Regions from separate parts of the Serratia sp. 121840015-1 genome, predicted to be linked through region 1. Evidence: predicted binding sites of a transcription regulator. Region 1 holds the regulator's gene; each other region holds the start of a gene.
What was found. Region 1 encodes PurR, which represses purine synthesis genes. Its sites were predicted from a motif close to CANGCAAACGTTTGCNTG; they were not measured.
Positions count from the first base shown of each region.

Region 2: serA (phosphoglycerate dehydrogenase) is a predicted target of PurR. The motif match lies at 767-784, and genes of this name have one in related genera.
Region 3: purL (phosphoribosylformylglycinamidine synthase) is a predicted target of PurR. The motif match lies at 1,129-1,146, and genes of this name have one in related genera.
Region 4: purM (phosphoribosylformylglycinamidine cyclo-ligase) is a predicted target of PurR. The motif match lies at 1,036-1,053, and genes of this name have one in related genera.

Region 1 covers NZ_JBSEYF010000001.1:1,752,692-1,754,882, reverse strand. The annotation lists gene punR (DNA-binding transcriptional activator PunR) at 1-710, shown strand, start outside; gene purR (HTH-type transcriptional repressor PurR) at 707-1,732, opposite strand; gene cydH (cytochrome bd-I oxidase subunit CydH) at 2,057-2,146, shown strand.
Region 2 covers NZ_JBSEYF010000005.1:150,454-152,644, forward strand. The annotation lists gene rpiA (ribose-5-phosphate isomerase RpiA) at 1-574, shown strand, start outside; gene serA (phosphoglycerate dehydrogenase) at 867-2,105, shown strand; gene ACUXAC_RS20765 (5-formyltetrahydrofolate cyclo-ligase) at 2,154-2,191, opposite strand, start outside.
Region 3 covers NZ_JBSEYF010000001.1:33,858-36,048, forward strand. The annotation lists gene mltF (membrane-bound lytic murein transglycosylase MltF) at 1-962, opposite strand, end outside; gene purL (phosphoribosylformylglycinamidine synthase) at 1,238-2,191, shown strand, end outside.
Region 4 covers NZ_JBSEYF010000001.1:174,177-176,367, reverse strand. The annotation lists gene uraA (uracil permease) at 1-180, opposite strand, end outside; gene upp (uracil phosphoribosyltransferase) at 257-883, opposite strand; gene purM (phosphoribosylformylglycinamidine cyclo-ligase) at 1,139-2,176, shown strand; gene purN (phosphoribosylglycinamide formyltransferase) at 2,176-2,191, shown strand, end outside.

The sequences.
Region 1 (2,191 bases):
CCCGCCGCCACTGTCAGCAGGTGGCCAACGGGTGGCGCGGCCAGCTGAATATCGCCGTGGACATCATCGTCAAACCGCAGCGCAGCCGCCAGCTGGTGCTGGATTTTTACCGGCATTTCCCCGATGTCGAACTGATGTTGCAACCCGAGGTGTTTAACGGCGTGTGGGATGCGTTAGTGGACGGCAGAGCGGACATGGCGATCGGTGCCACCCGCGCGGTGCCGGTCGGCGGCGGCTTCGCCTTTCGCGACATGGGGTATATGAACTGGCTGTGCGTGGTCAGCCCACAGCACCCGCTCGCGCAACTGGCAGGGCCGCTGAATGACGATCGGCTTAGGCCGTACCCTGCGCTTTGTCTGGAAGACACTTCGCGCAATCTGCCCAAGCGCGTCACCTGGACGCTGGATAACCAGCGGCGGCTGGTGGTGCCGGACTGGACCTCGGCGCTCGACTGTCTGTGCGCCGGGTTGTGCGTCGGTATGATGCCGGCGCATCTGGCGCTGCCGCGGGTGCAGCGCGGTGAGTTGAAGGCGTTGCAGCTGCAGCAGCCGTTTCCCGCCAGCCCGTGCTGCCTGACCTGGCAGCAGGATAAACCGTCACCGGCGATGAGCTGGCTGCTGGCGTATCTGGGCGATGGGGAGACGCTGAATCAGGAGTGGCTGAGCGAGGCGAAGCCGGAAGCCGCGCAGGCTTCCGGCGCGGGGGATTAGCGGCGGTAGTCGATGAACGGCCCGTCGGCGACCGAGCGGCGTTCGATCAGCTTCGGATGCACTTCGATCACCTGCGACTCTTCGCGCTTGCTGATGATGCGATCCAGCAGCATGGTGAAGGCCATTTCGCCCAGGCGCTCTTTCGGCTGGTGAATGGTGGTCAGCGCCGGGGTGAAGTAGCGGGCGTTGCGCACGTTGTCGTAGCCGATCACGGAAATATCCTGCGGCACCCGCAGGCCCAGCTCGTCGGCGGCGCAAATGGCACCCATCGCCATGATATCACCGCCGCAGAATACCGCGGTCGGCCGCTGTTTTTGCGACAGAATTTGGTGCATCGCCTTGTAGCCGGACTCCGGCTCGAAGTCGCCCTGGACGATCCACTCTTCGCGAATGTCGATATGCGCTTCCTGCAGCGCCTTCATAAAGCCCTGGTGACGGCCGCCGCCGGTGTTGCGCGACAGCTGGCCCGGAATGGCGCCGATCTCGCGGTGACCGCGTTCGATCAGGTAACGGCCGGCCAGATAGCCGCCTTCGAATGCGTTATCGATGATGGTGTCGGTGAAGTCGCCGCGCGCGGCGCCCCAGTCCATCACCACCATCGGGATGTTACGGTAGTCTTCCAGCATGCCCAGCAACTGATCCGGGTACTCGGAGCACATGACCAGCAGGCCGTCGACGCGCTTTTGCGCCAGCATCGCCAGGTAGGCGCGCTGCTTGTCGAGATTGTTGTGCGAGTTGCACAGGATCAGGGTGTAGCCTTTGCTGTAGCAGCTGTTTTCCACCGCCTCGATCACTTCGGCAAAGTAGGGCGCTTCGCTCGAGGTGGCCAGCAGGCCGATCGACTTGGTGTGATTGACTTTCAGGCTGCGCGCCACGGCGCTCGGCGAGTAGTGCAGCTCTTTGATGGCGGCCCACACGGCCGCTTTGGTCTCTTCGGCGACGAAACGAGTCTTATTGATGACGTGCGAAACGGTGGTGGTGGAAACGCCCGCGCGTTTGGCCACATCTTTAATCGTTGCCATGTAAGGAATGACTCCTGAACTCACATGTTTACAGCATGTAAGTGTGATGTTAATCGTTTGCCTACGTAGATCCTTCTCCAGAGAAGCGAAAACTGAGTTTTTAGTGTGTTGAAGTCTTCAGCGCTTAATCAGGAGGGGCATGGATGCCGGTACGCAGTTGTGAACTGCGAATTTTGTCGCATATTGAACAAAAGTGGAAGAGGTAATCGAGATTATAAACCGGGAAATGATAACAAGATTTTATCGGCGAACTGTGGGAAAATGATTTGACGTACTAATTGTGCGCCTTTTATCCTTAGGAAAGCCCATTTTAAAGGAGTTGTCATGGATACCGAATTGAAGATGTCGCTGTTCACCACCGTCTGCGCATTGGCGGTCATTATCGCTTTCAGCTTCGTTGCCGCGTTGAACTGATTTACCCCCGGTTATAAAAAAGGCGCAGCCTGGCTGCGCCTTATC
Region 2 (2,191 bases), on a different contig from region 1:
CGGCTCTACCGCCGCCCACTTTATTGACGCGCTGGGCTCCATCAAGCACCAGATCGAAGGCGCGGTGTCCAGCTCCGACGCCTCCACCGCCAAGCTGAAAAGCCTCGGCATCCACGTGTTCGACAGCAACGAAGTGGACTCGCTCGATATCTACGTGGACGGCGCGGACGAAATCAACGGCCATATGCAGATGATCAAGGGCGGCGGCGCTGCGCTGACGCGCGAGAAGATCATCGCCGCCATCGCCAAGAAATTCATCTGCATCGTCGATGCCAGCAAGCAGGTGGACGTGCTGGGCAAGTTCCCGCTGCCGGTGGAAGTGATCCCGATGGCCCGCTCTTACGTGGCGCGTGAGCTGGTGAAACTCGGTGGCCTGCCGGAGTATCGTCAGAACGTGGTGACCGACAACGGCAACGTGATCCTCGATGTGCATAACCTGAGCATCACCGACGCCATCGCGCTGGAGAACAAGATTAACGGCATCGCCGGCGTGGTGACCGTGGGGCTGTTCGCCAACCGCGGCGCGGACGTGGCGCTGGTCGGCACCCCGGAAGGCGTGAAAGTGGTCAAATAAGCCTCCGCCGTCTGTGGCCCGGTAGCGCCGGGCCGCATAATTCTTCGGTTAAAATATCTTTTCTGAAAAACGGCAAATTTGGTGACTTATGTCACATTGTGAAACCTGACTCCCCAAAGCTTCTGCCGAAAACTTTCCCTATGGCATTTTCTGCCGTAAACCGCCATCAACGCTGCGCCTTGTCCTGCCGGGCAGGCAATCGTTTGTATTGCCGCCCGCGTTATTTTTGTTATGTTGGATGGGAGCTGTGTCGTCACAGCCGCTTCTGAAGTCTGAACATAGGGTCGGGTAAATGGCAAAAGTATCATTGGAGAAAGACAGGATTAAATTCCTGTTGGTGGAAGGGGTTCATCAGAGCACGGTCGATAATTTACGTGCCGCCGGTTATACCAACATCGAATACCACAAGGGTGCGTTAGACACCGAATCGCTGAAGGCATCCATCCGCGATGCACACTTCGTCGGCATCCGATCGCGTACGCATCTGACCGAAGAGGTGTTTGCCGCCGCAGAAAAACTGGTGGCGGTGGGCTGCTTCTGCATCGGCACCAACCAGGTTGATCTGAAAGCGGCGACCAAACGCGGTATTCCGGTCTTCAACGCCCCCTTCTCCAATACCCGATCCGTGGCCGAAATGGTGCTGGGCGAGCTGCTGTTGATGCTGCGCGGCATTCCGGCCGCCAACGCCAAGGCGCACCGCGGCGTGTGGCACAAACTGGCCGTGGGCTCCTATGAGGCGCGCGGTAAAAAGCTGGGTATCATCGGCTACGGCCATATCGGCACCCAGCTTGGCATTCTGGCCGAAGGGCTGGGCATGAAGGTGTTCTTCTACGATATCGAGAACAAGCTGCCGTTAGGTAATGCGCAGCAGGTGCGCCATCTGTCCGATCTGCTCAATATGAGCGACGTGGTGACGCTGCACGTGCCGGAAACGCTGGCCACCAAGAACATGATGGGAGCGGAAGAGCTGGCGCTGATGAAACCAGGCGCCATTCTGATCAACGCCTCGCGCGGCACCGTGGTGGATATTCCCGCGCTGTGCGATGCGCTGGCCAGCAATCACCTGGCGGGCGCGGCGATCGACGTCTTCCCGGAAGAGCCGGCAACCAACAGCGATCCGTTCAACTCGCCGCTGTGTGAGTTCGACAACGTGTTGTTGACGCCGCACATCGGCGGCTCCACTCAGGAAGCGCAGGAGAACATCGGCGACGAAGTGGCCGGCAAGCTGGCGAAATACTCCGACAACGGATCGACCCTGTCCGCCGTCAACTTCCCGGAAGTGTCGCTCCCGGCGCATGGCCCGAACGCCAGCCGCCTGCTGCACATCCACGAAAACCGTCCGGGCGTGCTGACGCAGATTAACCAGATCTTCGCCGAAGAGGGGGTTAACATCGCCGCGCAGTATCTGCAAACCGGGCCGGAAATCGGCTACGTGGTGATCGACATTGAAGCGGAAACCGCGCGCGCCGACGCCGCGCTGCAGCGCATGAAGGCCATCGACGGCACCATTCGCGCCCGTCTGCTGTTCTGATTAGGCGGCATGCCGCAACGAAAAAGGCCGGAGCGATCCGGCCTTTTGCTATTTAGGTTCGTGCCACGCCCAGCTGCAGAGCGGGG
Region 3 (2,191 bases), 1.7 Mb from region 1:
GTGGCCTGCGGATTCCAGTGCGATTCCTGATAGGCGATGGCCGCCAGCAGCTTCCAGTCGATCTCGTTGGCGTGCTTCTCGAACAGCGGGCGGAAGTTGGGCAGCACCGAGTCGATGGCCGACAGGAAGGTTTTGGTGTCCACATAGTCGAAGCTGCCGACGTGGCCGAGGTACTTCTCTTCCAGCCGCGCCAGGGTGCCGTCATCCACCATCTGGCTGTAGAAGTCCAGCATCGCCGCGTACAGGCTGTCGTCGCCGTCGCGTTTGAGGTACCAGGTGACCGGCTCTTCGTCGGTGACGTCGAACGCCACCGCCAGCTGCGGATGGATGCGCTGCAGCAGCGCGATGGTTACCGAATCGCCGAGGGTGTAGTCCAGCTTGCCGTCGGCGACTCGCTCCAGCAGCTCTTTGGAGGTGAGATCGCTGGAGGACTCCCAGGCGAGATCCGGGTATTTATCCTGCTTGAGCTGCTTTAGCGTGCTGACGTGCGCGGAACCGGAGGCGACCGCCAGCTTGCCTTTAATGTCGGCGAAGTTTTTCGGCCGCGGGGTGCCCAGCCGGTACACCAGCTGTTGGGAAACGGAGTAGTAGGCCGGGCCGGTGCGCGCGCGGCTGAGGCGCTCCTGGTTGTAGATCAGGCCGGCCGCCAGCAGGTCGGCGTCGTCATCGTCCAGATCGTCAAACAGGTCATTGATGTTCTGATGGGGGATCACCACCAGCTTCACCCCGAGGTAGTTGGCGAAGCGCTTCGCCAGTTCGTAGTCGAGCCCACCCGGCCCTTGCTTGGTGTTGAAATAGGTCAGCGGTGAATTCAGCGTGCTGATACGCAACTCGCCGCGGGAAATGATCTCCTGGAGCTGCCCGCCCTGGCCGCTGCGCCAGGTGATATTGGGCCACAGCGCGAGAGCCAGAAGCAGGGTGACAACGCCGATGAGGATGTAGTTTATTTTAAGACGTTTCAAATAGTTATCCAGTGGTGGCACAGGTACACCGGCGACGACAACCGCGACTTTTCTCATGGTTAAATCACCAGTGCGGGGGGCATTTTGCGCAACAAAACGCCAGTGTGCAACTTTATTGACACGTTATGACAATTCGACGGTGCGGCACGCTTTTATCAATAATCCCTACGCAAACGGTTTCGTCGGCGGCGAGGATTCTCTATAATGGCGCGCGTTTTCCCCTGTTGCGCCCAATGAAGCGTCTTATCCGCCGCTTCGAAGACGAGAGAACTTTGATTATGGAAATTCTGCGTGGTTCGCCCGCTTTATCGGCTTTTCGCATTACCAAACTGCTGTCCCGCTGCCAGGACGCCCACCTGCCCGTCAGTGATATCTACGCCGAGTATGTCCACTTTGCCGATGTTAGCGCACCGCTCAGTGCCGAAGAACACGCCAAACTTCAGCGGCTGCTCAAGTACGGTCCTTCTCTCGCCGAACATGCCCCTGAAGGCCGGTTGCTGCTGGTCACGCCGCGTCCGGGCACCATTTCTCCCTGGTCTTCCAAAGCCACCGACATCGCCCACAACTGCGGTCTGCAGCAGGTGCTGCGGTTGGAGCGCGGCCTGGCGTTCTACGTCAAGGCGCCCGAGCTGACGGAAACCCAGTGGCGCCAGCTCGCCGCGCTGCTGCACGATCGCATGATGGAAACCGTCTTCAGCGAGCTGCAACAGGCCGAACAGCTGTTCGCGCACCATCAGCCGGCGCCGTATCAGTCTGTCGACGTGCTGGGCGCAGGGCGCACCGCGCTGGAGCAGGCCAACGTCCGGCTCGGCCTGGCGCTGGCGCAGGACGAGATCGACTACCTGCTGAATGCCTTTACCGGTTTGGGGCGCAACCCGACGGATATCGAACTTTATATGTTCGCGCAGGCCAACTCCGAGCACTGCCGCCACAAGATTTTCAACGCCGATTGGATCATCGACGGCGAACAGCAGCCTAAATCGCTGTTCAAGATGATCAAGAACACCTATGAGCAGACGCCGGACTACGTGCTGTCGGCGTATAAAGACAACGCCGCGGTGATGGAAGGCTCGCAGGTCGGCCGCTTCTTCGCCGCACCGGAGAACGGCAAATACGATTACCATCAGGAAGAAGCGCACATCCTGATGAAGGTAGAAACCCACAACCACCCAACGGCGATCTCGCCGTGGCCGGGCGCCGCGACCGGCTCCGGCGGCGAGATCCGCGAC
Region 4 (2,191 bases), 1.6 Mb from region 1:
GATGAACAGATACAACAGCGTGCCGATGCCGTTGAACAGCAGCACGGTCGCCGGGTTGATCTTGAACAGGATAGGCACCAGCACGGTGGCGCCGAACATGGCGAACAGGTGCTGGAAGCTGAGCGGAATGGTCTGGAGCAGCGGCGGGCGCTCGCTGACGCCGATGGCGCGACGGGTCATGTGTGCTTTTCCTCGGTTTATTGGTTTTATAGGTTTTAGTCAAAAAAAAGCCGACTCGTTAAGTCGGCTCAAATGTTTACTTGGTACCAAATATCTTGTCGCCCGCATCGCCCAGGCCAGGCACGATGTAGCCCTTGTCGTTCAGGCACTGATCGATGGAGGCGGTGTACAGCTCAACGTCCGGGTGCGCTTTCTCCAGCGCGGCGATGCCTTCCGGCGCCGCCACCAGGACCAGCACCTTGATGCTGTGGCAGCCGGCTTTCTTCAGCAGATCGATAGTGGCGATCATCGAACCGCCGGTGGCCAGCATCGGGTCGACGACCAGCGCCATGCGTTCTTCGATGTTGGAAACCAGCTTCTGGAAGTACGGCACCGGCTCCAGGGTTTCTTCGTCGCGGTAAACGCCCACCACGCTGATGCGCGCGCTCGGCACGTGCTCCAGCACCCCTTCCATCATGCCCAGGCCTGCACGCAGGATCGGCACCACGGTAATCTTTTTCCCTTTGATCTGTTCCACTTCAACTGGCCCGCACCAGCCTTCGATGGTGACTTTTTCCGTCTCCAGATCGGCGGTCGCTTCATAGGTCAGTAAACTACCCACTTCTGAGGCCAGCTCACGGAAGCGTTTGGTGCTGATGTCATTTTCGCGCATCAGGCCAAGCTTGTGTTTTACCAGCGGGTGTTTCACCTCAACGATCTTCATCATTTTTCTCCTATTAAGGTGGTTGCGGCCAAAAAAATCGCGGGATTATACCTCCTTTTTTTCGCCGCGCCACCCACAATAGCCCGATCGGGATCAACAAAAGTTTGAATATCAGTATAGATGACGAAAAAGCGGAGCCGGTTCACAAGCCGCTCGCAAACGTTTGCCTGCGCTGTTAGAATTGCCGCGCCTTATTCCGGAATCAACATCGGAAGCACAGTTTTCAAACCGCAAATCGTCGTGGGGAATCGCGCAGTGACCGACAAAACCTCTCTCAGCTATAAAGACGCAGGTGTCGATATCGATGCAGGCAACGCATTGGTAGATCGCATCAAAGGTGTAGTTAAACAGACCCGCCGCCCGGAAGTGATGGGCGGTCTGGGCGGGTTTGGCGCCCTGTGTGCGTTGCCGCAGAAATACCGCGAGCCGGTGCTGGTTTCCGGTACCGACGGCGTGGGCACCAAGCTGCGTCTGGCGATGGATCTGAAACGCCACGACACCATCGGCATCGATCTGGTGGCGATGTGCGTCAACGATCTGGTGGTTCAGGGCGCCGAGCCGCTGTTCTTCCTCGACTATTACGCCACCGGCAAGCTGGACGTAGACACCGCGGCCAGCGTGATCACCGGCATCGCCGAAGGCTGCAAACAGTCCGGCTGTGCGCTGGTGGGCGGCGAAACCGCTGAAATGCCGGGCATGTACCACGGCGAAGATTACGACGTGGCCGGTTTCTGCGTCGGTGTGGTCGAAAAATCCGAGATCATCGACGGCAGCAAAGTGCAGCCCGGCGACGCGCTGATCGCCCTGGGCGCTTCCGGCCCGCACTCCAACGGCTACTCGCTGGTGCGCAAAATCCTGGAAGTGAGCAACACCGATCCGACCGCCACCCAGCTGGAAGGCAAGCCGCTGGCCGACCACCTGCTGGCGCCGACCAAGATTTACGTGAAGTCCGTGCTGGAGCTGATCGAGAAGGCGGACGTCCACGCCATCGCTCACCTCACCGGCGGCGGCTTCTGGGAAAACATTCCGCGCGTGCTGCCGGAAGGCATGCAGGCGATGATCGACGAAGCCAGTTGGCAATGGCCGGCGGTGTTCACCTGGCTGCAGCAGGCCGGCAACGTCAGCCGTCATGAAATGTACCGCACCTTCAACTGCGGCGTAGGCATGGTTATCGCCCTGCCGGAAGCCGAAGTGGAAGCGGCCATCGCGCTGCTGACCGCGGCAGGTGAAAAAGCGTGGAAAATCGGTAAACTGACCGCCTCTTCCGCCGAACAACAAGTGGTCATCAACTGATGAAAAAGATCGTGG